2 regions of the Burkholderia stagnalis genome follow, and region 1 is predicted to be linked to the other one. Evidence: predicted binding sites of a transcription regulator. Region 1 holds the regulator's gene; the other holds the start of a gene.

What was found. The regulator FliA, encoded in region 1, starts transcription of late flagellar genes. The targets are predictions, from matches to a motif close to CTAAAGTTTNNNNNNNNNNNGCCGNTA.
Region 2: a site for FliA is predicted at 13,642-13,668, ahead of fliS (flagellar export chaperone FliS). Genes of this name have one in related genera too.

The regions. Positions count from the first base shown of each region.
Region 1 covers NZ_CP156685.1:266,295-281,457, reverse strand. Annotated here, with positions in the region: gene ABFO07_RS01415 (methyl-accepting chemotaxis protein) at 1-542, shown strand, start outside; gene ABFO07_RS01410 (CheR family methyltransferase) at 546-1,538, shown strand; gene cheD (chemoreceptor glutamine deamidase CheD) at 1,535-2,284, shown strand; gene ABFO07_RS01400 (protein-glutamate methylesterase/protein-glutamine glutaminase) at 2,302-3,387, shown strand; gene cheY (chemotaxis response regulator CheY) at 3,454-3,849, shown strand; gene cheZ (protein phosphatase CheZ) at 3,851-4,591, shown strand; gene ABFO07_RS01385 (DUF2844 domain-containing protein) at 4,855-5,358, shown strand; gene ABFO07_RS01380 (DUF3443 domain-containing protein) at 5,375-6,595, shown strand; gene ABFO07_RS01375 (DUF805 domain-containing protein) at 6,903-7,286, shown strand; gene flhB (flagellar biosynthesis protein FlhB) at 7,593-8,798, shown strand; gene flhA (flagellar biosynthesis protein FlhA) at 8,878-10,980, shown strand; gene flhF (flagellar biosynthesis protein FlhF) at 10,977-12,683, shown strand; gene ABFO07_RS01355 (MinD/ParA family ATP-binding protein) at 12,676-13,491, shown strand; gene ABFO07_RS01350 (RNA polymerase sigma factor FliA) at 13,517-14,248, shown strand; S-adenosyl-L-homocysteine riboswitch at 14,325-14,443, shown strand; gene ahcY (adenosylhomocysteinase) at 14,476-15,163, shown strand, end outside.
Region 2 covers NZ_CP156685.1:648,366-663,528, forward strand. Annotated here, with positions in the region: gene ABFO07_RS03080 (DMT family transporter) at 1-377, opposite strand, end outside; gene ABFO07_RS03085 (hypothetical protein) at 723-1,067, opposite strand; gene ABFO07_RS03090 (hypothetical protein) at 1,062-1,274, shown strand; gene ABFO07_RS03095 (serine/threonine protein kinase) at 1,324-2,352, shown strand; gene ABFO07_RS03100 (coniferyl aldehyde dehydrogenase) at 2,425-3,867, opposite strand; gene ABFO07_RS03105 (hypothetical protein) at 3,907-4,278, opposite strand; gene ABFO07_RS03110 (GMC family oxidoreductase) at 4,562-6,199, shown strand; gene ABFO07_RS03115 (flagellar hook-length control protein FliK) at 6,217-7,566, opposite strand; gene fliJ (flagellar export protein FliJ) at 7,598-8,056, opposite strand; gene fliI (flagellar protein export ATPase FliI) at 8,062-9,582, opposite strand; gene fliH (flagellar assembly protein FliH) at 9,576-10,259, opposite strand; gene fliG (flagellar motor switch protein FliG) at 10,252-11,247, opposite strand; gene fliF (flagellar basal-body MS-ring/collar protein FliF) at 11,237-13,003, opposite strand; gene fliE (flagellar hook-basal body complex protein FliE) at 13,260-13,604, shown strand; gene fliS (flagellar export chaperone FliS) at 13,736-14,167, shown strand; gene ABFO07_RS03155 (flagellar protein FliT) at 14,164-14,499, shown strand; gene ABFO07_RS03160 (flagellar hook-length control protein FliK) at 14,612-15,163, shown strand, end outside.

The sequences.
Region 1 (15,163 bases):
AGGCCGTGCGCCGCGTGACCGACATCATGGGCGAGATCAGCGCCGCGTCCGAAGAGCAGTCGACCGGCATCGAGCAGGTCAACCGCGCGGTCGGCCAGATGGACGCCGTCACGCAGCAGAACGCCGCGCTCGTCGAGCAGGCCGCGGCCGCCGCCGCGTCGCTCGAGGAGCAGACGCGCCAGATGAAGGCGGTCGTGTCGGGCTGGCGGGTGATCGGCGGCATCGCGCATACGCCAGCGAAGGCGGCGCAGCCCGCCGCGCGGCCGGCGCAGCACGCGCATGCGCCTGCACCGGCGCCCGCCGCCGCGCGTGCGCCCGCGAAGCGCGCCGCCGCCGCGATCGAACCGAAGGCCCCGGCCGCCCATGCGGCGCCGGCAGCAAGCGGTTACGCGCCGCGCCTCGCGAAATCGGCTGCCGCCGATGCCGCGAAGCCCGCCGCGCCGGCCGCGAAGCCCGCGCTCGTGCGTCCGGCGCTGGCAGGCGAGCCGAAGCCGGCGCCTGCGGCCGCCGGCGCGTCCGACGACGATTGGGAGACCTTCTAAATCATGCTGTCCGCGCGCGCTTTGCATCGTGCCGAACCCCAGGACGCCCCGCACGGGGACGCTTCCCGGTCGCCGCAACGGGCGGGCGAGACGGGGCGCGACTTCGCGTTCACGTCCGCCGATTTCGCGCGCATCCGTACGCTGATCCATCACCGTGCGGGCATCTCGCTGTCCGAGCACAAGCGCGACATGGCGTACAGCCGGCTCGCGCGCCGGCTGCGCGCGCGTGGCCTCGACTCGTTCCGCGACTATCTCGACCTGCTCGAACAGGAAAACGATCCTGCCGAGTGGGAGGCGTTCACCAACGCGCTGACCACCAACCTGACCGCGTTCTTCCGCGAGGCGCATCACTTTCCGATCCTCGCGGATTTCGTGAAGGGCCGCGAAGCGCCGGTGTCGGTGTGGTGCTCGGCCGCGTCGACCGGCGAGGAGCCGTATTCGATCGCGATCACGCTGATCGAGGCGCTCGGCGACTCGGCGGCGCGCAGCGCGTCGATCCTCGCCACCGACCTCGACACGCAGGTGCTCGCGAAGGCCGAGGCCGGCATCTACACGTACGACCAGGTCAAGCACCTGTCGCCGGAGCGCCTGAAGCGCTTCTTCCTGAGAGGCACCGGCGCGCAGGCCGGCCGCGTGAAGGTGCGCCCCGAGCTGCGCGCGATGATCCGCTTCGAGCAGCTGAACCTGACCGATGCCGACTACGGGATCCCGAAGCCGTTCGACGCGATCTTCTGCCGCAACGTGATGATCTATTTCGACAAGCCGACGCAGGGGCAGGTGCTGTCGCGCTTCGAGCCGCTCGTGAAGCCGGGCGGGCTGCTGTTCGCCGGCCACTCGGAGAACTTCACGTACGTGACGCAGGCGTTCCGGCTGCGCGGCCAGACCGTCTACGAACTGACGCGCGCGCCGAAGGGCGCGCCGTCGGCCGGCGGCGGCGCCGCGCCGCGCGCGCGCCTGAGCGGGGCCGCGACGCCGGCCGTCGGAGAACGGCGATGAGCGCGCTGCCGATCGCAACCAACCACTACTTCGACAGCCACTTTGGCCGTCCGGGCGTGAAGCTGTTGCCGAACGAGTTCTACACGACCGGCGAGGACATGGTGCTGGTGACCGTGCTCGGCTCGTGCGTGGCCGCATGCCTGCACGACCCGTACGCGGGCATCGGCGGGATGAACCACTTCATGTTGCCCGACGACGGCGCGGACGCGTGCGCGGCCGCGTCCGAGTCGATGCGCTACGGCGCATACGCGATGGAAGTGCTGATCAACGAGCTGATCAAGGCGGGCGGCCGCCGCGAGCGCTTCGAGGCGAAGGTGTTCGGCGGCGCGGCCGTGCTCGCCGGCATGACGACGATCAACATCGGCGACCGCAATGCGGACTTCGTGCGCCGCTACCTCGCGCTCGAGCGCATCCGCATCACGGCGGAGGACCTGCAGGACGTGCACCCGCGCAAGGTCGCGTTCATGCCGCATTCGGGGCGCGCGATGGTGAAGAAGCTGCGCCTGCAGGTGCCCGGCGTGACCGAGCGCGAAGCCGCGCTCGCGCGCCACGCGGAAGCCGTGCGCGCCCGCTCGCACGCGCACGTGGAGCTGTTCGCCGCGCCGGCCAGGCGGCCCGCGCAGGCCGGCGGGATCAACCTCTCGAAGCAGCCGGTCGCGGCGCCGCCGGCCCGGCCGGCACGGCCGCGGATCGAATTGTTCGGTGCGCGCGGCGCAGGCGCCGCGAGCCAGACCGTATCGAAATAGCAGGAGGCAAGAACGCAGTGCATAAGATCAAGGTATTGTGCGTCGACGATTCGGCGCTGATCCGCAGCCTGATGACGGAGATCATCAACGGCCAGCCCGACATGGAAGTGTGCGCGACCGCGCCCGATCCGCTCGTCGCGCGCGAGCTCATCAAGCAGCACAACCCCGACGTGCTCACGCTGGACGTCGAAATGCCGCGCATGGACGGGCTCGACTTCCTCGAGAAGCTGATGCGCCTGCGGCCGATGCCGGTCGTGATGGTGTCGTCGCTGACCGAGCGCGGCTCGGAAATCACGCTGCGCGCGCTGGAGCTCGGCGCGGTCGACTTCGTCACGAAGCCGCGCGTCGGCATCCGCGACGGCATGCTCGACTACGCGGAAAAGCTCGCGGACAAGATCCGTGCGGCGTCGCGCGCCCGCGTGCGGCAGGCGCCGCAGCCGCAGGCCGCGGCCGCGCGCGCGAGCAGCGGCCACCCGGCCGCGCCGATGATCAACAACCCGCTCGTCAGTACCGAGAAGCTGATCATCGTCGGCGCGTCGACGGGCGGCACCGAGGCGATCCGCGAAGTGCTGACGCCGCTGCCGCCGGATGCGCCGGCGGTGCTGATCGCGCAGCACATGCCGCCCGGCTTCACGAAGTCGTTCGCGCAGCGCCTGAACGGCCTGTGCCGGATCTCGGTGAAGGAAGCCGAGCACGGCGAGCGCGTGCTGCCCGGCCATGCGTACATCGCGCCGGGCCATGCGCACCTGCTGCTCGCCCGCAGCGGCGCGAACTACATCGCGCAGCTGTCCGACGAGCCGCCGGTGAACCGGCACCGCCCGTCGGTCGACGTGCTGTTCCGCTCGGCGGCGACGCACGCCGGCAAGAACGCGCTCGGCGTGATCCTGACCGGCATGGGCCGCGACGGCGCGGCCGGCCTGCTGGAGATGAAGCGCGCGGGCGCGTACACGTTCGCGCAGGACGAAGCGAGCTGCATCGTGTTCGGCATGCCGCGCGAGGCGATCGCGCTTGGCGGCGCCGAAGAAATCGTGCCGCTCGCCGACATGAGCCGCCGCGTGATGGCGCGACTCGCGACGATGGGCGATCGGGTGCAGCGCGTATAAGGAAAAACGACGGAGGCGGGCTATCATGCACGCGTCCCGACGAAACGAATCTGGAAAGGAATGAAGATGGACAAGAGCATGAAAATCCTGGTGGTGGACGATTTCCCGACGATGCGCCGGATCGTCCGCAACCTGCTCAAGGAACTGGGCTACACGAACGTCGACGAGGCGGAAGACGGCGCGGCCGGCCTTGCGCGGCTGCGCGGCGGCGGCTTCGACTTCGTGATCTCCGACTGGAACATGCCGAACCTCGACGGTCTGGCGATGCTCAAGGAAATCCGCGCGGACGCGACCCTCACGCACCTGCCGGTGCTGATGGTCACGGCCGAGTCGAAGAAGGAGAACATCATCGCGGCGGCGCAGGCCGGCGCGAGCGGCTACGTCGTGAAGCCGTTCACGGCGGCGACGCTCGACGAGAAGCTCAACAAGATCATCGACAAGATGGCCAAGACCGGGAGCTGACGTGAACGAGCCGATCCACGCGGCGATGGCCGGGGCGGGCTTCGCCGCCGACAGCTTGCCCGATGGCGCCGATCTGACGAGCGACCGCATCCTCGCGCGCATCGGCCACGTTACCCGCGCGCTGCGCGACTCGATGCGCGAACTCGGTCTCGACAAGCATATCGAGCGCGCGGCCGAAGCCGTGCCCGACGCGCGCGATCGCTTGCGCTACGTCGCGACGATGACCGAGCAGGCGGCCGAACGCGTGCTGTCCGCGATCGAGCTGGCCAAGCCGGTGCAGGAACGCATGCAGAACGAGGCCGAGGCGCTCGACGCGCGCTGGTCGCAGTGGTATGCGGCGCCGATCGAGCGCGCGGAGGTTCGCGAGCTGATGGACGACACGCGCGCGTTCCTGCGCGCGCTGCCGGAAGCGACGACCGCGACCAATGCGCATCTGCTCGAGATCATGCTCGCGCAGGACTTCCAGGATCTGACCGGGCAGGTGATCAAGAAGATCACGGACATGGTCTACCTGATCGAGCAGCAGCTGCTCACCGTGCTGGTCGAGAACATCGCGCCCGAGCGGCGCGAGCAGTTCGCGGCGACCGCGGCCGCGCTCGCGCTGGAGGCCGAGCAGACGATGAGCAGCACCGGCAGCCCCGTCTCGCTGCTGAACGGCCCGCAGATCAACCCCGAAGGCAAGACCGACGTGGTCCAGGACCAGGCGCAGGTCGACGACCTGCTCGCCAGCCTCGGCTTCTGACCGGCGCGTGCGGCGCCGCCCGGCAAGCGGGCGGCGCCGCACGTCCGTCGCACCCGGATTGCGGATCGCGGCGGCCCGTCACGGCGGCCGCCTGCACGAACCCGGACGAACCCCGACGTCGGTCCTTGACACTTTGAAACGCCGCGCAGGCATACTACGCTTCAGCATCAAGACATCTTTTGGTTTGTCTGACATGAACCTCGGCGATGGCGCGGGCGACTCCGCCGCGCGATCGACTACGAGGCCAGTCCCTGGGGGGGAACGTGAAGCTGAAACGTTTGGGCTGTGCCGTTGCGTGCGCGACGGTCTCGATGGGCGTGCTGTGGAGCATCCACGCGCACGCTGAATTGGGCGGCGCGCCGATGTCGCCGCCGGCGGACGATCATGCCGCCACCGTGCGCGCGGTGCAGCGCGCGATGCGCTCGGCCGACGGCGTGTCGGCGAGCGCGGCCACCTATACCGTGCGCGAGGTCACGCTCGGTTCCGGCACCGTGATCCGCGAATACACCTCCGCCGCGGGCAGCGTGTTCGGGCTCGCGTGGCGCGGCCCGACGATGCCGGATCTCGCGGCGCTGCTCGGCAATTATTTCCCGCAGTACAGGGCCGGCGTCGACGCGGCCCACGCGGCGCGCGGCTGGCGCGCGCCCGTGTCCGTCGAGACGGGCACCCTCGTGATCCGGACGGGCGGCCACATGGGCTCGTTCTCCGGCCAGGCCTGGCTGCCGCAGGCGCTGCCTGCCGGCCTGACCGGCAACGACATCCAGTGACAGCGGGAGACCGATCTTGCGCAATCCTCGTACCTTCATCCGCTGGTTCGGCGCGCTGAGCTTCGCGGCCGCGACGGCGGTGCTCGTCGCCGCATGCGGCGGCGGCGACGGCAACAACGACGGCGGCGGCTCCACGCCGGTCGCATCGAACACCGCGGTCATCACCGTGGATCGCGGCGTCGCGAACGTCATCAACATTCCGACCGTCAGCGTGACCGTCTGTGCGCCCGGCACGTCGAACTGCCAGGTCGTCAACAACGTGCTGGTCGATACCGCGTCGTACGGGCTGCGGCTCGTCAGCGGCGCCGTGACGGGCGTGCTCGGCAGCCTGCCCGTGTCGACCGTGGGCGGCGCGCCGCTCGCCGAGTGCGGCAAGTTCGTGTCGACCTACACGTGGGGCTCGGTGCGCACCGCCGACCTGAAGATCGGCGGTGAAACGGCGAGCGCGCTGCCGGTGCAGGTTCTCGGCGACCTCGGCACCACGGGCGTGCCGACCTCGTGCACGAACAACGGCACGGCCGCCAACACGGCGAGCGCGCTCGGCGCGAACGGCATCCTCGGCATCGGGCCGGCGCCGCTCGACTGCGGCACGACCTGCACGACGACGACGGCCGCCGCGAGCAACAACTACTACGCATGCCCGAACGGCAATGCGAGCTGCGCGGTGACGCTCGTGCCGCTGGCGCAGCAGGTCGCCAACCCGGTGCACCGTTTCGCGGTCAACAACAACGGCGTGATCGTGCAGATGCCGGACATCGCGAGCAGCGGCCAGGGCAGCGCGACCGGGCTGCTGACGTTCGGGATCGGCACGCAGGCCAACAATACGCTGCGCGCGAGCACCGTGCTGACGTCCACCACGACCGGCGACCTCAACGCGACGTTCCTCGGCGGCGCGGTCACCGCGTTCTTCGATACGGGCTCGAACGCGTACTTCTTCAACGATTCGACGCAGCGGATCTGCACGCGCAACACCGAGTTCTACTGCCCGGCGTCGACGGTCACCTACACGGCGACGCTCACCGGCCAGAACGGCACGCAGAGCCAGGTGTCGATGCCGGTCGCGAATGCGGATTCGGTGTTCTCGAACGCGTCGGCGTTCGCGTTCAACGACATCGCGGGCCCGTTCGGCAACGCGGGGTGGCTCGATCTCGGCCTCACGCATTTCTACGGCAAGACGATCTACTTCGGGATGGACCGGCGCAGCAGCGGCGGCGCGGCGCCTTACGTCGCGTATTGAACGGCATCACGCAGGCGGCATGACGAGGGGGGCGAGCGATCGCCCCCTTTTCATCTGTCGGCCGGGGCGGCGGGATATTCCGGCAACAAATGCGCGGGCGATTATCGCGTCGATAACGGCACGCCGCCGTGATTTAAAAAACGAAATGACGCGTTACGTCATTGATTAAATCGATCCGGCTGCAGCCGCGCCGTCCAGCGTAAAGCGCTGCCCGGGGCTGCCGCAAAAGTGGCTGAACTCCTGAAAATCCCGCCTATACTTCACGCGTTGGTCCGGTGTCGTTCAAATAGAACAGGAGGTCAATAAAATGAATTTCACGGATGCAATTCAATCGGTCTTCAATCAATACGCACGATTCGACGGCCGCGCGCGACGCGCGGAATACTGGTATTTCGCGTTGCTGACGTTCATCGTGTCGATCGCGTGCCAGCTCGTCACGATGGTCGGCCGCAGCGAGAACACGATCGCGCTGCTGCTGGCGATCGCGGCCCTGCTGGTCTCGCTGGCGCTGATCGTGCCGAGCCTCTCGGTGACGGTGCGCCGCCTGCACGATATCGGCCGCTCCGGCTGGTTCCTGCTGATCGCGCTCATTCCGGTCGTCGGCGGGATCATCCTGCTCGTCTGGATGTGCTCGCGCGGCAACAACGGCCCGAACCGCTTCGGGCCCGATCCGCTCGCCGCGGCGGCCTGACTCGCCGGCGCGCATCGCAGGCGGCCGCGGCGGGGTGCCCGCCGCCGCCGGTCGCCGGCTGCCCGTCGCCGGAACGTAGCCGACTGCCCGTAGCCGACCGCCCGTAGCCGGCTGCCCGTAGCCGACCGCCCGTCGCCCGCTTCCAAACCGCTTTGCCTACCGGCGGCCGCCGCCCGCCGCAGCGTCGCCCGATTCTCCGAAATACCCCCCTTTCCCGGCTTTGCTCGACCGATCGCCGGTTGACCGGTCCATGAATAATCGGTGTCACTGGAAAACGGCATCCCGCCGTACCCGTCTGGAGGCCCCGTGGCAGACGAGAGCGATCTCGACAGAACCGAAGCCGCCACTCCGAGGCGCCGCGAGAAGGCGCGCGAGGAGGGGCAGGTCGCGCGCTCGCGCGAGCTGGTTTCGTTCGCGCTGCTCGCGTCGGGCTTCTACGGCGCGTGGCTGCTGTCGGGGCCGATCGGCACGCACCTGCGCACGATGCTGCGCGGCGCGTTCACGTTCGAGCGCGCAACCGCGTTCGATACCAACCGGATGCTGTCGGCGGCGGGCAGCGCGAGCCTCGAAGGGCTCGCCGCGCTCGCGCCGATGCTGGCGCTGATGGGGCTCGCCGCGCTGCTCGCGCCGATGGCGCTCGGCGGCTGGCTGGTCTCGTCGAAAACGTTCGAGCTGAAGTTCGACCGCCTGAACCCGATCACGGGCCTCGGCCGGATCTTCTCGATCCAGGGGCCGATCCAGCTCGGCATGTCGCTCGCGAAGACGCTGGTGGTGGGCGGCATCGGCGGCATCGCGATCTGGCGCAGCAAGGAAGAACTGCTCGGCCTCGCGACCCAGCCGCTCGATGCGGCGCTCGCGGATGCGCTGCACCTCGTCGCCGTGTGCTGCGGCACGACGGTCGCCGGCATGCTGGTCGTCGCCGCGCTCGACGTGCCGTATCAACTCTGGCAGTACAACAAGAAGCTGCGCATGACGAAGGAAGAAGTGAAGCGCGAACATCGCGAGAACGAAGGCGATCCGCACGTGAAGGGCCGCATCCGCCAGCAGCAGCGCGCGATCGCGCGGCGCCGGATGATGGCGGCCGTGCCGAAGGCCGACGTGGTCGTCACGAACCCGACGCACTTCGCCGTCGCGCTGCAATACACGGATGGCGAGATGCGCGCGCCGAAGGTGGTCGCGAAGGGCGTGAACCTCGTCGCCGCGCGCATCCGCGAGATCGCCGCCGAGCACAACGTGCCCACGCTCGAAGCGCCGCCGCTCGCGCGGGCGCTGTATCACAACGTCGAACTCGAGCGCGAGATTCCCGGTTCGCTGTATTCGGCCGTCGCCGAAGTGCTCGCGTGGGTGTACCAGCTCAAGCGCTTCCGGCGCGAAGGCGGCGACGTGCCCGCCACGCCGGTCGATCTCGACGTGCCGGCCGAGCTGGACAAGGGCGCGTCGGTGTCGGCGGAGGATGAACAGGAAGAGGCCGAGGACGTGCTCGGCGCGACCGCGCGCGGAGGCCTGCAATGATTAGCCCCCACGCTCACATTCGTTCGCTGCCCCCCGAGGGGGCGGCTGCCTCCCTTGGGGCGGCCCGGCGGGAGGCACCATGAGCACCCCCGCCGGCCTGTTCGCGAAGCGCCCGAACCTGCTCGCAGGCGCCAACCTGCGCGCGCTCGCGGGCCCGGTCCTCATCTGCATGATCCTGGGGATGATGATCCTGCCGCTGCCGCCGCTGCTGCTGGATCTGCTGTTCACGTTCAACATCGCGCTGTCCGTGATGGTGCTGCTCGTCAGCATGTACACGATGAAGCCGCTCGATTTCGCGGCCTTCCCGAGCGTGCTGCTGTTCTCGACGCTGCTGCGGCTGTCGCTGAACGTCGCGTCGACGCGCGTCGTGCTGCTCGAGGGCCACACCGGCCCGGACGCAGCCGGCCAGGTGATCGAGGCGTTCGGCCACTTCCTCGTCGGCGGCAACTTCGCGGTCGGCATCGTGGTGTTCGTGATCCTGATGATCATCAACTTCATGGTGATCACGAAGGGCGCGGGGCGGATCGCGGAAGTGTCCGCGCGCTTCACGCTCGACGCGATGCCCGGCAAGCAGATGGCGATCGACGCCGACCTGAACGCGGGCCTGATCAACGAGGAACAGGCGCGCAAGCGCCGTACCGCCGTCGCGCAGGAAGCCGAGTTCTACGGCTCGATGGACGGCGCGTCGAAGTTCGTGCGCGGCGACGCGATCGCGGGCCTGATCATCATGGCCATCAACGTGATCGGCGGGCTGATCGTCGGGATGATCCAGCACGACATGACGTTCGCCGCGGCCGGCACGAACTACACGCTGCTGACGATCGGCGACGGCCTCGTCGCACAGATCCCGTCGCTCGTGATCTCGACGGCGGCCGGCGTGATCGTGTCGCGGGTCGCGACCGACGAAGACATCGGCACGCAGATCACCGGCCAGCTGTTCACCAACCCGCGCGTGCTGACGATCACCGGCGTGATCATCGTGATCATGGGGCTGATCCCCGGCATGCCGCACTTCGCGTTCCTGCTGCTCGGCGGCGGCGCGATCTGGCTCGCGCGCACGCAGGCGCAGCGCGCGGCGGCCCGCAAGGCGGCCGGCGACGTCTCCGACATCGCGCCGCCCGCGGCGCTGTCGGCCGACAGCCACGAGGCGACCTGGGACGACGTGCAGCTGATCGACCCGCTCGGCCTCGAAGTCGGCTACCGGCTGATCCCGCTCGTCGACAAGAACAGCGACGGCGAGCTGCTCAAGCGGATCAAGAGCATCCGCAAGAAATTCGCGCAGGAAATCGGCTTCCTGCCGCCGGTGATCCATATCCGCGACAACCTCGAGCTGCGGCCGAACGCGTACCGGATCGCGCTGAAGGGCGTCGAGATCGGCGCCGGCGAGGTGTTCCCGGGCCAGTGGCTCGCGATCAACCCGGGCCAGGTGACGGCCGCGATGCCCGGCGTGCCGACCACCGACCCGGCGTTCGGGCTGCCGGCCGTGTGGATCGACGTCGCGATGCGCGAGCAGGCGCAGGTGTACGGCTACACGGTGGTCGACGCGAGCACGGTCGTCGCGACCCACCTGAACCACCTGGTCGTCCAGCACGCGGCCGAGCTGCTCGGCCGCCAGGAAGTGCAGGCGCTGATCGAGCGCACCGGCAAGGATTCGCCGTCGCTCGTCGAGGACCTCGTGCCGAAGACGATCTCGCTCACCACGCTGCAGAAGGTGCTGCAGAACCTGCTCGAGGAAGGCGTGCCGATCCGCGACATGCGCACGATCATCGAAGCCGTGTCCGAGCAGGCCGGCCGCCTCACCGACGCATACGACATCACCGCCGCGGTGCGCCTCGCGCTCGGCCGCGCGATCACGCAGCAGTGGTATCCGGGCGGCGGCGAGATGCAGGTGATGGGCCTCGACGCGAATCTCGAGCGCGTGCTGTCGCAGGCGCTCGCCACCGGCGCGAACCCGGGCCTCGAGCCGGGCCTCGCGCACGCGCTCCTGACCGGCACGCAGGAAGCGATGCTGCGTCAACAGAATCTCGGGCTGCCGCCCGTGCTGCTCGTGCAGCACGCGCTGCGCGCCATGCTGGCGCGCTTCCTGCGCCGCAGCCTGCCGCAATTGAAAGTGCTGTCGTACGCCGAAGTGCCGGACACACGCACGATCAAGGTCGTTAACGTCATCGGGGGTTCCGCTTGAACATTCGCAAATTCACCGGCGCGACGAGCCGCGACGCACTGCGTCTCGTGCGCGAGGCACTCGGCGCCGACGCCGTCGTGCTGTCGAACCGCACGCTCGATGACGGCAGCGTCGAAATCGTCGCGCTCGCCGATGCCGAACTGTCGGCGATCGCCCCGCCGGCTGCCGATGCGGCCGCGCTGCCCGGCGCGGCGTTGCGGGCCGGCGGCACGATGCCGGCGGCCAGGGCCGCCGCGGCGGCGCGTGCTTCGGCGATGAACCCGTATGCGACCGGCGACGGCGGCCTGCCGGACGTGTTCTCGTCGGTGTTCGGCGCGAGCGCCGACGCGGCAGACGCACCGGCGGCGCCGGCCGCGAGCGTGCCGGCTGCAGGATCGCCCGCCGAACCCGCCCCGTGGCTCGTCGAGCACGCGAAGCGCCTCACGCAGCAGCGCGACGCGCTGATCGCGCGCGCGCAGGCTGCGCCGGCGCAGGACAGCGCGATCCGCGCGCCGCACGACGCGGCCCGCACCGTGACGACGCCCGAATGGGCGCGCGACATCGTGCGCAACGTCGAGCGCAACGTCGCGCGCCGCCAGCCGGCCGACGAACCGGCGCCGCGCCGTATCGCCGACGCACCCGCCGCACCCGCCGCGAAGCCTGCGGAGCGCGCACGGCTGGCCGAGGACACGGCCGCGGCCGTGGCCGACGCGGTGAAGGCGCGCCTCGAGCGCATCGTCAACGACACGGTGATGAGCGAGCTCGGTTCGCTGCGCGGGATGATGGAGGAGCAGTTCGACGGCCTGATGTGGCAGGAGCGCCAGCGCCGCAGCCCCGTGCACGGCGCGCTGACGAAGCACCTGTTCGCGGCCGGCTTCTCCGCGCAGCTGGTGCGGATGATGGTCGACAACCTGCCGCAGGGCGAAGGCACGGAAACCTTCGAGCAGGCGTCCGAGTGGGCGCAGTCGGTGCTCGCGTCGAACCTGCCGGTGCTCGACAGCGAGGATGCGCTGATGGAGCGCGGCGGCGTGTTCGCGCTGATGGGCCCGACGGGCGTCGGCAAGACCACCACCACCGCGAAGCTCGCCGCGCGCTGCGTGATGCGCTTCGGCGCGAGCAAGGTCGCGCTGCTCACCACCGACAGCTACCGGATCGGCGGCCACGAGCAGCTGCGCATCTTCGGCAAGATCCTCGGCGTGCCGGTGCACGCGGTGAAGGACGGCGGCGACCTGCAGCTTGCGCTGTCCGAGCTGCGCAACAAGCACATCGTGCTGATCGATACGATCGGCATGAGCCAGCGCGACCGCGCGGTGTCCGACCAGATCGCGATGCTGCACGGCGCGAACACGCCGGTGCAGCGCCTGCTGCTGCTGAACGCGACGAGCCACGGCGACACGCTCAACGAGGTCGTGCAGGCGTACCGCAGCGCGGACGGCCAGCCGGCGCTCGCCGGCTGCATCCTCACCAAGCTCGACGAGGCGACCCATCTGGGCGGCGTGCTCGACACGGTGATCCGCTACAAGCTGCCCGTGCACTACGTGTCGACCGGCCAGAAGGTGCCGGAGAACCTGTACGTCGCGACCCGGAAATTCCTGATGAAGAGCGCGTTCTGCGTGCCGCGCGACGGCTCGCCCTTCGTGCCGCAGGACGAGGACATGCCCGCGCTGCTGTCCGCGCTGACCGCACGCTCGACCGCCGAGCTGCACGAGGTGCGCTTTGGATAAACCGATGATCGACCAGGCCGAAGGACTGCGGCGCCTGCTGGCCGGGCGCGCATCGAGGATCGTGGCGGTGGTGGGCGGGCCGACGGGGGTCGGCTGCACCGCGACGGTCGTGAACCTGGCCGCGGCGCTTGCCGCGCTGGGCAAGGACGTGCTCGTCGTCGACGAGCGCGCCGACGTGAATTCGGCCGCGGCGACGCTGGCCGGCGCGTGGCTGCGCGACGGCGAGCGCACGCGCGTCACCGCCGGGTTCGGCGTGTGCGCGGCGGCGACGCTCGCGCGCGCCGGCTACAGCGAAGCGCACCTGAGCGATTTCATCGACGGGCCGGCCGACATCGTGCTGATCGACGCGCAGCTCGACGCGGACGGCGGTTTCTCCGCGCTTGCGCGCGAGGCGCACGACGTGCTGATCGTCACGCGGGTGGCCGCGCAAGCGATCACCGAGGCCTACGCATGCATGAAGCGGCTGCATTTCGCGCACGCGGTCGCGCAGTTCCGCGTGCTGACCAACCACGTCGGCAGCCACGACGACGCGAAGACCGCGTTCGAGAACCTCGCGGGCGTCGCGAGCCGCTACCTGACCGTGTCGATCGCCGATGCGGGCTGCGTGAGCGCCGATCCGCTCGTCGAGCGCGCGCGCGACCTGGTGCGCACGGCAGTCGACGCGTTTCCGTCGTCGCCGGCCGCGCGCGATTACCGGCAGATCGCCGCCGACTTGCTGTACTGGCCGTTGCGCCCGCGGCCGGGCGCCGGACGGCACCGCGCGGGCGGCAGCCCGTCGTTCGAGGCAGGCGCGGCACACGCCGCGTGAGCGCCACCGGAAGGAGAGAGCCACGATGTATAACGCTCAAGGAAGGATTTCCCAGGCCGACGTGCTGTCGCAGTACGCGCCGCTCGTGCGCCGCCTGGGCCTGCAGCTCGTCGCGAAGATGCCGGCGAGCGTCGATCTCGACGATCTGATCCAGGCCGGCATGATCGGCCTGATGGACGCGGCCGGCCGCTACAAGGAAGACCAGGGCGCGCAGTTCGAGACCTACGCGACGCAGCGCATCCGCGGCGCGATGCTCGACGAGCTGCGCAGCAACGACTGGCTGCCGCGCAGCCTGCGCAAGACGTCGCGCGAGGTCGAGCACGCGGTGCACAAGGTCGAGCAGCAGCTCGGCCGCGCCGCGAGCGAGGCGGAGATCGCGCAGCACCTGAACATGCCGCTCGACGAATACCAGGGGATGCTGCAGGACCTGCACGGCAGCCAGCTCATCTACTACGAGGATTTCGACCGCGCGGCCGACGACGAGCCGTTCCTCGACCGCTACCGCGTCGATCACGCCGATCCGCTGTCGTCGCTGCTCGACGAGCATCTGCGCGAGGCGCTGATCGAGGCGATCGAGCGGCTGCCGGAGCGCGAGAAGCTGCTGATGTCGCTGTACTACGAGCGGGGCCTGAACCTGCGCGAGATCGGCGCGGTGCTCGAGGTCAGCGAGTCGCGCGTGTGCCAGCTGCACAGCCAGGCGGTCGCACGCCTGCGCGCGCGCCTGCGCGAGCAGGCGTGGGTCGGCACGGAGAACTGACCCCTTCATCGGCGCGCGTCGCACACGCGCGTGCCGGTCACGCAATTTTCATGGCGATTTGCTACAATCCCACCCGTTTTCCGAGGAGCGTTGCGACGGACCATCAGCGTCCGCCAGGCTCGGAAAGCTTCACCAAGCGGCAGGGCCCGTGCGCATCGCGCCGGCAAGCCGCTTCCTGAACGGCGCTCACGTCACCATTTTCTAAACTTTTTAGAAAGGAGGGCGTGATGAACGCCGTCATCGATTCCAAAGCTTCCAACGATTACCTCGTCGCCGACATGGCGCTTGCCGGCTGGGGCCGCAAGGAACTGAACATTGCCGAGACCGAAATGCCGGGCCTCGTGCAGATCCGCGACGAATACAAGGCGCAGCAGCCGCTGAAGGGCGCGCGCATTGCCGGCTCGCTGCACATGACGATCCAGACGGGCGTGCTGATCGAGACGCTGAAGGCGCTCGGCGCCGACGTGCGCTGGGCCTCGTGCAACATCTTCTCGACGCAGGACCACGCGGCTGCCGCGATCGTCGAAGCCGGCACGCCGGTGTTCGCGTTCAAGGGCGAGTCGCTCGACGAATACTGGGAGTTCTCGCACCGCATCTTCGAATGGCCGAACGGCGAGTTCGCGAACATGATCCTCGACGACGGCGGCGACGCGACGCTGCTGCTGATCCTCGGCTCGAAGGCCGAGAAGGACCGCTCGGTGATCGCCAAGCCGACCAACGAGGAAGAAGTCGCGCTGTACAAGTCGATCGCGAAGCACCTCGACATCGACGCGAACTGGTACTCGAAGCGCCTTGCGCACATCAAGGGCGTGACCGAGGAAACCACGACCGGCGTGCACCGCCTGTACCAGATGGAAAAGGACGGCCGCCTGCCGTTCCCGGCGTTCAACGTGAACGATTCGGTCACCAAGTCGA
Region 2 (15,163 bases), 380 kb from region 1:
CCCGCGATGCGCGTGGCCTGCCAGCGCCGCTCGACGAACGCGAGCGTGAGGATCGGCTGCACGCCGAGGATCGTCGCGAGCACGCCAGGCGCGATGCCGCGTTCGAGCGCGAGCAGATAGAAGATCGAATAGCCGCCCATCAGCAGCACGCCGGTCGCGACCGCGATGCGGCGTTCGCCCGGCGCGGGCAGCCAGCGCCCGCGCGCGGCGGACAACGCGAACAGCACGAGCGACGCGAGCGCGAAGCGCGCGGTGAGGAACGCGAATGCGGACGCATGCCGCAGACCGAGTTCGGCGAAGATCGCCCCGCTGCTCCAGAGCAGCACGAAGAGCGACGTCGCCCCATGCGCGGCGAGCGCGCGTTTGAACGTGAACATGTGATTCCACCTGTCGAACGGATGAGAACGTTCCATGCGCACGCGCGCGGCGCCGTGCGTCACGACGCACGAACGGCGGGCTGGCGAATGGAAGCGGAAACCGGGGCCGGCAGTCAGCCGGCGAACGCCGCCGGGGGAGGCGGCGCCGCGCCGACGAGCGTCGGTGCGACAGGGGGAGGCGGTGCAGACGGATGCGCGCACGCCCGCGGCCGCGCGTCGAGCGGCGACCGGGACTTCGGAAGGGCGGGCATGAAAGCAGGCATCGCGGCGGAGGAATACGGTGGAAAGCGAACGAAGCTCAAAGGTACAGCAACACGGACGCGTGCGGCAACCGGCGTGTCGACGTCACGCGTCGACTGCGAACCACGGCGCGAACCGCGGCGTGAACCACGGCGTGAACCACGGCGTGAACCACGGCGTGAACCACGGCCGAATACGCGCGCGCCGGGCGGTCACATTCGACAGGGTATGATGGGGGTGTCGCCGGTGCAAGCACACGGGCGGCGCAGTGGTTGATTGGAGACATTCGACGAATTCGCGGCGTCTTGCCTGCTTCTTCTTCTTTTCGCGCTTCGATAAACCATGAACAATGGGATACGCGTTGCCGCATCGACGGCGGCGCGTGTCGTGCATCTGCCGGCCGATGACGTGGCCGGCCTCGGGATTCAGGAGTGGGGAAACATCATGCATGTCGGGTCGATTGTCTGCACAACCCATATCGCGGTGCCGAAGGGCGCGCGCGGCATCGTCCAGCGCATTCTGGGCGACATGGCGATGGTGACCTGGTACGCGGGCGTGCCGGGCGAGTCGAAGGAACTCAACACCGAGCCGTTCTTTCTCGAGGACCTGATCGACACGGGCGAATCCGTGCTGCCGGCTGGCGCGGCCATTCACTGAGCGTTCGCGCATTGCCGGACGCTCGTCTTTCTGCCCGGCAGGCGGCACAATGCCGGGCATGAACGAAGTCACCTCCGCCACGCCTTCCGCCGAGCCGCCGTTTGCCGGTCTCACGCCCGAGTGCGTGCTCGACGCGCTCGACAGCGTGCTGATGCCGGCCGGCCTGCGCACCGACGGCCGCCTGCTCGCCCTCAACAGTTACGAAAACCGCGTCTACCAGGCCGGCATCGAAGACGGCCCGCCGATCGTCGCGAAGTTCTATCGCCCGGCACGCTGGTCGGACGAGGCTATCCTCGAGGAACACGCGTTCGTCGCCGAACTCGCCGCACGCGAGATTCCGGCGGTGCCGGCGCGCACGTTCGACGGCCGCACGCTGCACGCGTTCGACGGCTTTCGCTTCTCGATCTTCGAGCGGCGCGGCGGCCGCGCGCCCGATCTCGACCGCAGCGATACGCTCGAATGGCTCGGCCGCTTCATCGGCCGCATCCACGCGGTCGGCGCGACCGAGCCGTACGTAGCTCGCCCCACGCTCGACATCCGCACGTTCGGCTACGAGCCGCGCGACTACCTGCTGGCGCACGATTTCATTCCCGCCGATGTGCGGCCCGCGTACGAAACCGCGGTCGCGCTGGCGCTCGAAGGCGTCGAGGCCGCGTTCGAGCGCGCGGGCGACCTTCGCCTGCTGCGCACCCACGGCGACTGCCACCCGAGCAACGTGCTGTGGACCGATGCGGGCCCGCATTTCGTCGACTTCGACGACAGCCGGATGGCGCCCGCGATCCAGGATCTGTGGCTGCTGCTGCCGGGCGATCGCCCGGGCGCGTCGCGCGCACTCGCGGACCTGCTCGCCGGCTACGAGGATTTCTGCGAATTCGAGCCGCGCGAGCTGCATCTGGTCGAAGCGCTGCGCACGCTGCGGCTGATCCACTATGCCGCGTGGCTCGCGCGGCGCTGGGACGATCCCGCGTTCCCGGCCGCGTTCCCGTGGTTCAACACGCATCGCTACTGGGAAGCGCGCGTGCTCGAACTGCGCGAGCAGATCGGCGCGATGCAGGAAGGGCCGCTCTGGCCCGTGTGATGCACGCGCACCCGCGCCGGCGCGGCAGTGCGCCGAGTGCGGGCCGCCACGCGCTCGCGCGGCGCGCGCCGTTCAGAACTTCAGCATCAGCTTGATCAGTGCGGCGAAGCGCTTGCCGTACGGCGGCGCGAGCAGGTTGCGCGCGTTCAGGCGCGCCTGCACGAGCACCGGCTTCATCTTCGAGAACGTCACGAAGCCGTCGTAGCCGTGGTATGCGCCCATCCCGCTCGCACCGACGCCGCCGAACGGCATGCTGCCGCACGCGATGTGCATCAGCGTTTCGTTGACCGATACGCCGCCCGAGATCGTTTCGTGCATCACGCGATCGACCGTGCCCGCGTCTTCGTCGAACAGGTACAGCGCGAGCGGGCGCGGCCGTGCATTCACGTACGCGATCGCCTCGTCGAGCCGCTCATAGGGCACGAGCGGCAGCAGCGGGCCGAAGATCTCTTCCTGCATCAGCGGCGTGGCGGCGTTCACGTGCGTGACCGCGCACGGCACGAAGCGGCGCGTTGCCGGATCGGACGACGCATCCGCGAGCGGGTGCAGTTGCGCGCCGGCCGCCTGCGCATCGTTCGCGAGCTGCTGCAGGCGCGCGAAATGCCGGTCCGACACGATCGTCGTGTAGTCGGCGTTGCGCGCGAAATCCGGATACATCTTCGCGAGCCGCGCGCGGGCGCGCTCGATGAACGCGGCTTCCATCCCGCGCGGCAGCAGCACGTAGTCGGGCGCGATGCAGGTCTGCCCGGCGTTCAGCGTCTTGCCGGCGACGATCGCATCGACGGCCGCGTCGAAGCGCGCGTTCGGCCCGACGATCGCCGGCGACTTGCCGCCGAGTTCGAGCGTGACGGGCGTGAGGTGCTCGGCCGCCGCGCGCATCACGTGCCGCCCGACCTGCGTCGAACCGGTGAACAGCAGGTGGTCGAACGGCAGCGCGCTGAACGCGGCGCCGACGTCCGCATCGCCGTTGACGACCGCGACGTGATCGCGCTCGAAGGTCTTCGCGATCAGCTGCTCGAACAGCGCGGACGTGCGCGGCGTCAGTTCGGACATCTTGACGATCGCGCGGTTGCCGGCCGCGAGCGCGCAGATCAGCGGGCCGGCCGCGAGCAGCACCGGATAGTTCCACGGCACGACGATGCCGACCACGCCGAGCGGCTGCGGAATCACCTTCGCGCGCGCGGGCCGCAGCCACTTGTTCATCGCCTTGCGCATCGGCTTCATCCAGCGCTTGCCGTGCTTGAGCGCCTCGTCGATCTCTTCCTTCGCCATCCAGATTTCCGACAGCAGCACTTCCTGCTTCGCGCGATGGCCGAAATCCGCGCTGATCGCGTCGGCGAGCGCGTCCGCATGGTCGATCAGCATCGTGCGCAGCGCGCGCAGGTGCTTCGCGCGGGTTTCCCAGTCGGGATACGGCGCGCGCAGGTAGGCGGCGCGCTGTGCTTGCAGCAGCGGCGTCAGCGCGGCGATCGCGGCGTTCTCGTGCGGCGCGAGTTCGGGCAGATCGTTCTTCATGTCGTCTCCTCCAGTGGGGCGTGGCGCGGCGGCCAGCAGTCAGGCCGCCCGCGCCCGCTCGACGAGCGCGGCGTGGCGGATCGGGGTGAGCGGGGCGGCATCGTCGGGCGTCGCATCCGCGCGACGGTCGGCGGCGGTGAAAACGGCGTGATGCGCGGCGCATGATGGGCCGACGTACGGGGGCGCATCGCGGTTAACTGCGCGGCGAAACCGGGTGGCCGGCCGCGTCGCGTACACCGGTGCGGCGCATCGCATGACGCGTGTCGACGCCGCGCGCAGCGTGCCGCGCGCCCGCGCCGGCATGCAATTCAAACGATCCGGGGGATGGCCCGCCGTTCGATTCCGGCGCGCCGCGTACGCGGCGATACCCGCGGTTGAACACGGGGCTGTTTGAAATGAAATCGGGGACATGCGACGGGACGCCGGACAAGCCGGCCGACGCAAAGCCTGCAGAACGTGACGCTGCATGACGGTCTCTCCCATTTCGCGACGGATCGGCTTCTGGCGGCCGGCTGCGTCGCACCAAGCGAATCCACGCATCTTAAATTTAGTTCACGCGCGCGTTTAGAGGAATCGCTCTTGAATCCACGCGCCGCGTGCGCGACGGCCATTCCTACAATGCCCGGACTAGAAGATAGAAGACTCGGGCCGCACGGCCGCGCCGGGCGCCATTCATGACATGAAGGAGACATGCATGCAATACGACTACATCATCGTCGGGGCGGGTTCGGGCGGCGCGAGCCTCGCGGGCCGGCTCGCCGATGCGTGCCCCGACGCGACGATCGCGCTGATCGAGGCGGGCGCGCACACCGAGCGCAACCTGCTCGTCAACATGCCGGTCGGCATCGCGGCGCTGGTGCCGTTCAAGCTCGGCACCAACTACGGCTACGAAACCGTGCCGCAGCCGGGCCTCGGCGGGCGCCGCGGCTACCAGCCGCGCGGACGCGGGATGGGCGGCTCGAGCGCGATCAACGCGATGATCTACACGCGCGGCCATCCGCTCGACTACGACGAATGGGCACGGCTCGGCGCGACCGGCTGGAGCTGGGGGGAGGTGCTGCCGTATTTCCGGCGCGCGGAAGGCAACCAGCGCGGCGCGAACGCGTGGCACGGCGCGGACGGCCCGCTCACGGTGTCCGATCTGCGCTTTCGCAATCCGTTCTCCGAACGATTCATCGCGGCCGCGCATGCAGCCGGCTATCCGCTCAACGACGATTTCAACGGCGCCTCGCAGGAAGGCGTCGGCTTCTACCAGGTCACGCATCGCGACGGCTCGCGCTGCAGCGTCGCGCGCGCCTACATCTACGGCCGCAACCGGCCGAACCTGCACGTGGTCCCCGATGCGACGGTGCTGCGCGTCGGCTTCGACGGCAAGCGCGCGGTCGGCGTCGTGCTGTCGCGCAACGGCCAGGTGCAGACGCTCGGCGCGCGCGCGGAGGTGATCCTGTCGGCCGGCGCGTTCAACTCGCCGCAACTGCTGATGTGCTCGGGCATCGGCCCGGCCGGGCAACTGCGCCGGCACGGCATCGCGGTCGTGCAGGACGCGCCCGACGTCGGCGCGAACCTGATCGACCATATCGACTTCATCATCAACACGCGCGTGAATGCGTCGGAGCTGGTCGGCATCTGCCTGCGCGGGATCGCGAAGATGACGCCCGCGCTCGCGCGCTACTTCTCGAGCCGCACCGGGATGATGACGAGCAACGTCGCGGAGGCGGGCGGCTTCATCAAGAGCGATCCGTCGCTCGAGCGTCCCGACCTGCAGCTGCATTTCTGCACCGCGCTCGTCGACGACCACAACCGCAAGATGCACTGGGGCTTCGGCTATTCGCTGCACGTGTGCGCGCTGCGGCCGTTCAGCCGCGGCACGGTGGCGCTCGCGAGCGGCGACGCGCGCGACGCGCCGCTGATCGACCCGCGCTTCTTCAGCGATGCGCGCGATCTCGACCTGCTCGTGCGCGGCGCGCACGCGATGCGCAGCATCCTGTCGCAGGCGCCGCTCGCGTCGCAGGGCGGCCGCGAGCTGTACACGCGGCCGGACCAGACCGAAGCCGAGCTGCGCGCGACGATCGTCGCGCATGCCGACACGATCTACCACCCGGTCGGCACCTGCCGGATGGGCACGGACGCGCGCGCGGTGGTCGATACGCAGTTGCGCGTGCGCGGGGTCGAAGGGCTGCGGGTGGTGGATGCGTCGGTGATGCCGACGCTGATCGGCGGGAACACGAATGCGCCGTCGGTGATGATCGGCGAGCGCGCGGCGGATTTCATCGCCGCCGCGCGCAAGGCGGGCGCGCCGAGCGCAGCGGCGGCCGCATTGCACGGCCGCTGAGCGGCGCGTGCGGAAGGTCAGGCGAATGTATCGACGAGGCCGGTGCGGCTGGCGGTCGCGCCGCTCGACGCTGCGGGTGGCGCGACGTCGGCCGTCGCGTCGCCGGATGACGGTGCGCCGTTCCCGCGCCGCGACGATTGTCCGCCGGCGAACGACTGCTGGGCGTTCTGCTGCTGTTGCTGCGCGAAGCCGCCGTCGCTGACGGATGCGCTGCCGAGGCCGAGGCCGCCCGCCTCCATCGCGTCGCGCAGCTTCGGCAGCGCGGCTTCGACCGCGTCGCGCACCTGCGCGTGCTGGGACACGAACAGCGCGTGCGCATGATTGTCCGCGACCCGCAGCACCACCTGCAGCGGGCCGAGATCCGGCGGGTTGAGCGTCAGCTCGGCGCTCTGCTGGTGCGCATTCGACAGGAACACGACCTTCTGGCTCAGCGCGTCCGTCCAGTCGGCGGTGCCGACGTGCGGTGCGAGCACGTTCGCGTTCGCGGCGGCGACGCCGGGCGCGGCCGGTGCCACCGGCGCATTCGATTGCGCGGCCGCCGCGGCGGCCAGCGCCGCATGGGCCGGGTCGGCGGCATCCTTCGCGGCCGCGAGCGCCTGCGCCACATGGGTCGTCGCGTCGGAATTTGCTGCGAGTTCGGCCTGCGTGGACGGCGTTTGCGCACCCTGCGGCGCGGCGAGCGCGCCCTTCGCGTCGGCCAGCGTCTTGTCGAAGGTTGCGGCTTTCGGGGTCAGCGGCGCGGCGGTCGCGGATGCGGCCGGCTGCGGCGCGGCAGCCGCGCCGGCGGCGGCCGGCATCGCGATCGCGTTCGCGCCGCCGGTGAGTTTATCGAGCACCGCATGCAGCGCATCGCGGCCGGACGCGGGTTCGGCGGCGTCCGCCGGTTGCGCGGCGTTCTTCGTCGCGTTCGCGGCGGACGCGATCGCAGCCGCTGCCGCGTCGCCGGTGCGCGACAACGCGTCGGCGGCCGCGGCGTCCGTCGCGGCGGGCGTGCCGTCGGGGCGGGCCAGCAGTTGCGCTTGCACGGCGGCCGCGGCGGCGAGCGCGGCCGCTTCCGGGTTGACGGCCGCGTTCGCGTCGTCGCGCGTCTTGTCGTCGGACGGGCTGGAGGAGCCGGACGGCTTGGCGCCGCCGGCCAACGACGACGGCGCACCCGTCGCGGCCGATGGCGCCGCGGCGGCTGACGACGACGCGTCGGCCTGCGCCGATGCGCCTTGCGACGCGACGCTCTGCTGCAGCGTCTGCGCGAACGGCAGCGCGGACGCGTCGCCCGTGGCGGACGCGTCCGGGGTGGCCGCTTTGCGGCCGGCCTTGACGGCGGAGCTGGCGGTGTCGATCAGGGCGCCGAGCAGGGACAGGGAAGGCATGGCGTATCTCTCGTTCGGATGCGTTGAGCGGTTACGTCGATTTCGCCGCGTCGGCCCGCATGCGCAGGATCTTCGCGGCGTGTTCGTCGGCGTCGCGCTGTTCGCGCTTCGCGGTGCGGCGGGCTTCCTGCGCGACGCCGCGCGCCTGCAGGATTTCATACGAGCCGACGGTGCGTTTCTGTTGCTGCCAGTGCGGGCGCGCCTCGTCGATGCGGGCCTCGGCGGCGGCCAGCACGCGGCGCTGCTGTGCGATCGCGCCGTCGAGCGTGTCGAGGAACGCCTGGAAATTCCGCCAGTTGCCGGCGGGCATGCCGCTCTGCGCGGATTGCGCGAAGCGCACGTGATATTCGTGGCGATAGCGCAGCAGCGCGTCGAGCTGGTCGGCGGCGTCGGTGCGTTCGCGCTGGGCGACGCCGAGCTGCCGGGTCGCCGTGTCGAGATCCTCGTTCGCGCGATCGAGCAGGATCTGCAGGGGAAAGCCTTGTGCCATGAGCGTCAGCCTCCGTGGATGTCGAACAGCGCATCGAGCCCCTCGAGGCTCGACGCGAACGGCGCGCATTCGCGAAAGCCCTGCTGCAGGAACGATTCGATGCGCGGATAGAGCGCGATCGCGCGGTCGAGCTGCGCGTCGCGGCCGGGCGCGTAGGCGCCCACCGCGATCAGGTCGCGGTTGCGCTGGTAGCGCGACAGCATCTGCTTGAACTGGCGCACGCGGTCGAGGTGCGGCTCGTCGATCAGCGCGGTCATCGCGCGGCTGATCGACGCCTCGATGTCGATCGCCGGATAGTGGCCGGCTTCGGCGAGCGCGCGCGACAGCACGATGTGGCCGTCGAGGATCGCGCGCGCCGAATCGGCGATCGGATCCTGCTGGTCGTCGCCCTCGGTCAGCACCGTGTAGAACGCGGTGATCGAGCCGCCGCCTTCCGGGCCGTTGCCGGTGCGCTCGACGAGCGCGGGCAGCTTCGCGAACACCGACGGCGGATAGCCCTTGGTCGCGGGCGGCTCGCCGATCGCGAGCGCGATCTCGCGCTGCGCCATCGCGTAGCGGGTCAGCGAATCCATCAGCAGCAGCACGTGCTTGCCCTGGTCGCGGAAATACTCGGCGAGCGCGGTGGCGTACGCGGCGCCCTGCATCCGCAGCAGCGGCGACACGTCGGCGGGCGCCGCGACCACGACCGAGCGCGCGAGACCGTCCTCGCCGAGGATCTGCTCGATGAATTCCTTCACTTCGCGGCCCCGTTCGCCGATCAGGCCGATCACGATCACCTCGGCGCTCGTGTAGCGCGCCATCGTGCCGAGCAGCACCGACTTGCCGACGCCGGAGCCCGCGAACAGGCCCATCCGCTGGCCGCGCCCGACGGTGAGCAGTGCGTTGATCGCGCGCACGCCGACGTCGAGCACGTGATGGATCGGTTCGCGCTCGAGCGGGTTGATCGACGCCGCGGACAGCGGCGCGTCGACCGTCGACGCCAGCGGGCCGAGGTTGTCGAGCGGGCGGCCGGCCGCGTCGACGACGCGCCCGAGCATGTTCCAGCCGACCGGCAGCCGCTTCGCGCCGGAGAGCGGATCGGCGACCGGTGCGCGTTCGAGCGGCCACACGCGCGCGCCGGGCAGCACGCCCGCGACGTCGGTGGTCGGCATCAGGAACAGGCGGTCGCCGGAGAAGCCGACGACTTCCGCTTCCGCGACCGGCAGCGTGCTGCCGGGCGGCAGTTCGATCGTGCATTCGGCGCCGACCGACAGGCGCAGCCCGATCGCCTCGAGCACGAGGCCCGCGGCGCGGGTCAGGCGGCCGCACGGCCGCAGCGGCAGCGCGCGATGGCTGCGCGTGGCCAGGCCGTTCAGGTGCGCGCGCCAGTGCGACAGATGGGGGTTGTGCGGCGCGCGCGGCGCGTCGCCTGCCAGGGCCGGGGCGGCGTCGTGCGCGGCCTCCGGGCCGAACGACGCCAGCGCGAGTTCGCGTTCGAGCGGCGTCATGCCGTCGTGCGCGAATGACTCGGGCGTGTGCGTCACCATGCGCTCACCTTGCCGATCGCGGCGGCGACGCGCTGCCAGCGGGTCGCGAGCGTCGCGTCGACTTCACCGGTGGCCGCGTGCGCGCGGCAGCCGCCGCGCTCGATCGCCGCATCGGTGCGCACGCTCCAGCCGATCGCGTCGAGTTCTTCCTGCAGGTACGCCTCGACGACCGGCAGGTCGGCCGGATGCACGGCCAGCTGCGGCGCGCCGGACAGCGCCGGCTCGGCCGCGAGCACGTCGCGCACCGCGGCGACGAGCGCGGTCGGGTCGTGCTTCACGTGCTGGCGCACGACCTGCTGCGCGATGTCGAGCGCGAGCTGCGCGACATCGGCCGCGAGATCGTGCTCGGCGGCGGCCAGCGCCTCCTTGAACGACGCGGCCAGCGCGGCGAGCTGCGCGGCCTGCTCGCGCGCCTCGGCCTGGCCGGCCTCGAAACCCTGCTGGTGGCCCTGTTCGTAGCCGGCCTGATAGCCGAGCGCCTGGCCCTCGACGTGGCCGGACGACATGCCGTCCGCATGCGCGGCGTCGCGCACGCGCTGCAATTCCTCGGCGAGCGCGGCCGCCGCCGCAGCCGCCGTGTCGGGCGGCGGCGGGGGAGGCGGCGGATCGAACGACGCCATTTCCCACCGCTGGTACGCGGTGACGTCGCCCGTGCGGTCGCTCGCCGGATCAGACATATGCGTCTTCCGCCTTGCCGCCGATCACGATCTGGCCGCCTTCGGCGAGGTTGCGCACGATCTGCAGGATGCGGCGCTGCTGCGTCTCGACCTCGGACACGCGCACCGGGCCGCGCGCGTCGAGATCCTCGGCGAGCAGTTCGGCCGCGCGCTGCGACATGTTCGCGAGGAACTTCTGGCGCAGCGCGGGCGGCGCGCCCTTCAGCGCGATGATCAGCGTCTCCGATTCGACTTCCTTCAGCAGCAGCTGGATCGCGCGATCCTCGAGGTCGAGCAGGTTCTCGAACACGAACATCTGGTCGATGATCTTCTGCGCGAGGTCCTGGTCGTACTGGCGGACGTTCTCGAGCACACCTTCCTCGTGCACCGACGTCATGAAGTTCAGGATCTCGGCCGCGGTGCCGATGCCGCCCATCGGGCTGCGCTTCAGGTTGTCGCTGCCGGACAGCAGGCCCGACAGCACGTCGTCGAGCTCGCGCAGCGCGGCAGGCTGGATGCCGTCGAGCGTCGCGATCCGCAGCATCACGTCATTGCGCAGCCGCTCGGTGAAGCAGGACACGATCTCGGACGCCTGGTCGCGGTCGAGATGCACGAGGATCGTCGCGATGATCTGCGGATGCTCGTTCTTGATCAGCTCGGCCACCGCGCTCGAATCCATCCACTTCAGGCCTTCGATGCCGCTCGTGTCGCTGCCCTGCAGGATGCGGTCGATCAGCACGCCGGCCTTGTCCTCGCCGAGCGCCTTGGTCAGCACCGAGCGGATGTAGTCGTTCGAATCGAGCGACAGCGCGGTGTGCTGCTCGGCCTCCTTCGCGAACTCGTTCAGCACGCGCTCGACCTCTTCGCGCGTGACGTTGCGCAGCGCGGCCATCGCGGCGCCGATCTTCTGCACCTCGCGCGGCGCGAGGAATTTGAATACCTGCGCGGCCTCTTCCTCGCCGATCGACATCAGCAGGAGCGCGCTCTTGGTCAAGCCTTCAGCGTTCATCGTTCACCCAGCTCTTCACGACGGTTGCGACGATCTTCGGATCCTGGCGGGCGATCGTGCGCGCGTAGTCGAGGTTGCGCTCGTAGCGGTGCTTCTCGTTTTCGAAGCCGAGCAGCAGCGCGTCGGCGTCTTCGTTCGCGGCGCTCTTCTCCGGCGCGGGCAGGCCGTCCAGCGCGACCGCGTCTTCCGGCGCCGGCAGCGCGGGCGCGGCCGGCTCGGGCGGCGGGTACGCGCGGCGCATCGCCGGGCGCACCACCGCGAAGTACAGCGCCGCCGCGACCCCCAGGATGCCGAGCCACTTCGCGGCTTCCTTCGCCATGTCGATCACGTCCGGCTGGCGGTACCACGGCAGGTCGGCGTACGGGTCGCCGGCGGTCGTGAACGCGCTGTTCACGACGTTCACCGAGTCGCCGCGCTTCGCGTCGTAGCCCATCGCGTCCTTCACGAGCTGTTCGACCTGCGCGAGCTTCGCGGGCGGCAGCGGCTGCATCGTCACGTGGCCCTTCGAATCGGCGACCGGCTGGTAGTTGACGACGACCGCGACCGACAGCCGCTTCACGCTGCCCATCGGCTGCTCGATGTGGCGGATCGTCTTGTCGAGCTCGTAATTGGTGGTGGCATCCTTGCGGTCGCTGACCGGCGTCGTCTGCTGCCCGCTCTGGCCGTTGCCCGCGACGATCGGTGCGGACGCCGGCTGCGGCGGCGTGTTCGACAGCGCGCCCGGCACGCCCGATGCGCCGCCCTGCGCGAGCTCGGTCGCGGTGCTGGTCTGCTGGCTGCGGATCGCGGCCTGCTGCGGCGTGCCGTTCGGGCCGTAGCTTTCCGACGTCTGCTCCTGCTTCGAGAAGTCGAGGTCGGCGCTCACCTGCGAGCGCGCGTTGCCGGTGCCGAAGATCGGCGCGAGGATCGCGTCGATGCGCTTCTGCGTGTTGCGCTCGACCTGCTGCACGTACTTCAGCTGGCTCGCGTCGAGGCCGGTGGCCGACGCCTGCTGGGTCAGCAGGTTGCCGTCCTGGTCGACGATCGTGACGTTCTTCGCGGGCATGTCGGGCACGCCGGACGACACCATCCGCGTGATCGCCTGCACCTGGCCCTCGTCGAGCACGCGGCCCGGGTAGAGATCGACGAACACCGACGCGCTCGGCGCTTCCTTGTCGCGCACGAACACCGACGGCTTCGGGATCGCGAGATGCACGCGCGCCGTCTTCACGGCGTTGATCGATTCGATCGTGCGCTGCAGCTCGCCTTCGAGCGCGCGCTGGTAGTTGATCTGCTCGGCGAACTGGCTGATGCCGAATTTCTGGTTGTCCATCAGCTCGAAGCCGACCGAGCCGCCCTTCGGCAGCCCGAGCGCGGCGAGCTTGAGGCGCGTTTCGTGGACCTGGCTCGCCGGCACGAGGATCGCGCCGCCGGCGTCGGCGAACTTGTAGGGAACGTTTGCCTGCTGGAGCGCGGCAATGATCGCGCCGCCGTCGCGGTCGGACAGGTTGCTGTACAGCACGCGGTAGTCGGGCGCGCGGCTCCACAGCACGAGCGCGACGATCACGGCGACGGCGAACGCGGCGGCGATCACGAACGGCAGCTTCGGGTTGCCGCGCATCCGCGCGATGCCCGGAATCCGTTCAGCGAAGCCGCCGAGCCCGAAATCCACGCTCGCGCCGCCCGCGCCCGGCAGCGCCGCGGCGGCGCCGGGAGCCGGGCTGGGGAGGCCCGCGCGGGCGTCGGGGTTGATCAGCGAATTTGCCTGCGAATCCATGCGTCGAGGTTCTCCGGAGCGGGACGACTGAGCCGCTCGGACGAGCGGGCGGACAATGACACGATGCGATTATCGTGACGCCGGCCCCGATCCGATCGGCCGAAAAGAGCCGGGTTTCCCCCGTACTTTCACGGCTTTGCCGGACGGTGCGCTGCTATGCTTTTTCGCGATCCGGCAAGGCGGACGCGCGCGGCATGCGCTGGCGGCCCGCCCGGCCTGGCCCGTACGGGCCCTTTATATTGGATGGGGAAACGGCATGACGACGAGCGTCGGCGGAATCGGTTCGGTGTTGCAACAGATGCAGGCGATGGCGGCGCAGGCGGCCGGCGGCACGGCCAGCCCGACCGCGGCGCTCGCGGGCTCGGGCGCGGCGACGGCCGGCACCTTCGCGAGCGCGATGAAGGCGTCGCTCGACAAGATCAGCGGCGACCAGCAGCGCGCGCTCGGCGAGGCGCAGGCGTTCGAGGTCGGCGCGGCGAACGTGTCGCTGAACGACGTGATGGTCGACATGCAGAAGGCCAACATCGGCTTCCAGTTCGGGCTGCAGGTCCGCAACCGGCTCGTCAGCGCGTACAACGAAATCGCGCAAATGCCGGTCTGACGCGGCCGCACGGCCCGTCCGTCCCCATCCGGTTTGCCTAAAGCTTTTAATTTCCTTTCCGATAACTCCGGGAACAGGCCGCGCCGCGCGCGCGGGCTATCCAGATCCACCGCATCAACAAGGAGAAGCGCATGTTTTCCCCAGGACACGCTGGAGCCAATGCGTATGCGCGCGTCGGCGTCGAGACGGGGGTGATGGGCGCGTCACCGCATCGCCTGATCGCGATGCTCTACCAGGGCGCGCGGCAGGCCATCGCGCTTGCGCGCATGCACCTGCAGCAGGGCAACATTCCCGCGCGCGGCGAGGCGATCGGCAAGGCGATCCGGATCGTCGAGAGCGGCCTGCAGACCGCGCTGAACCGTGAGCAGGGCGGCGAGATCGCCGCGCGCCTCGATGCGCTGTACAGCTATATCGGCCGGCGCCTGGTGGAAGCGAACGCGAAGGCCAGCGAGCCGATCCTGGTCGAGGTCGACGGGCTGCTCGCGACGCTCGAGGAAGCGTGGACGGGCATCGCGCCGGAAGTCGCCCGGATGGCCGCCCAACAGGCGGACCAGCCGCGATGAACCGCAAGGACGAATACTTCGCGCGCTATGAGGCGATCGCGGACGTGTCCGACCAGATGCTGCGCGCGGCGCGCGGCGCCGACTGGAGCGCGCTGTCGGCGCTGCAGGAGGTGTACCTGCAGCTCGTCGACGGGCTGAAGGACGCCGGGGTGGGCGTCGCGCTCGACGAGGCCGAACTCGGCCGCAAGCTCGAACTGATCCGCCGCATTCTCGCCGACGACGCCGCGATCCGCGATCTCGCCAGCCCGGAAATCGCGCGGCTGTCCGCGCTGTTCGAGACGCGCCGCTCGACCAAGGTGCTGACCGACCTGTACCGCGCGCGCGGCGGTTGACGGCCCGGCGGCGCGCAATGCGCGCCGCGCGTGGCGTCGGCGGCGACGCAGATTCCCGAATCCGCATCTTCCGGATGCGCATCGATGTTGCTGAGGGGAGCACGCTCCGATCATGACCGGTATCGACTCCGTAGCCGCCGCCTTGCTGGCGAGCCGCCTCGACAGCCTGCTGAACGGCGTCGTGACGCCGCCGGCCGGCGGCGCGGCGACGGCGCAGGTCGGCACGTCGGCCACCGGCGCGCCGCTGGCGCCTGCCACGCCCCCTCCCGCCGCCACACCGCCGCAGGCCTCCGCGCAGACGGCGCTGTCCGAGGTCGGGCTCACGCTCGACGCGATCTCGCGGTTCGGCGGCGACGCCACGCCGGCGGTCGTCGGACGGGCGCCGCTGCTCGCCGACCCGACCGTGCTGCTGACTAATTCGACCCCGGCGACCGCGTCGGGGGGCAGTGTCGCGCCGCAGGACGCGGCGCGCGCGGCGGCGTCGCAGGCCGCGGCCCCCGCGCGCGACGCGACGGCCGCCGCGCCGGTCCTGGCGCTGCGCGCCGCGCTCGCGCAGGCCGTGAGCGAAAGCGGCCTGTTCTACGAATCCCATCTCGCGCAATGGCTGGCCGGCCAGCGGCCGCTCGCCGCGCTCGAGCGCGAGCCGCAGGCGCGCCTGCCGGCC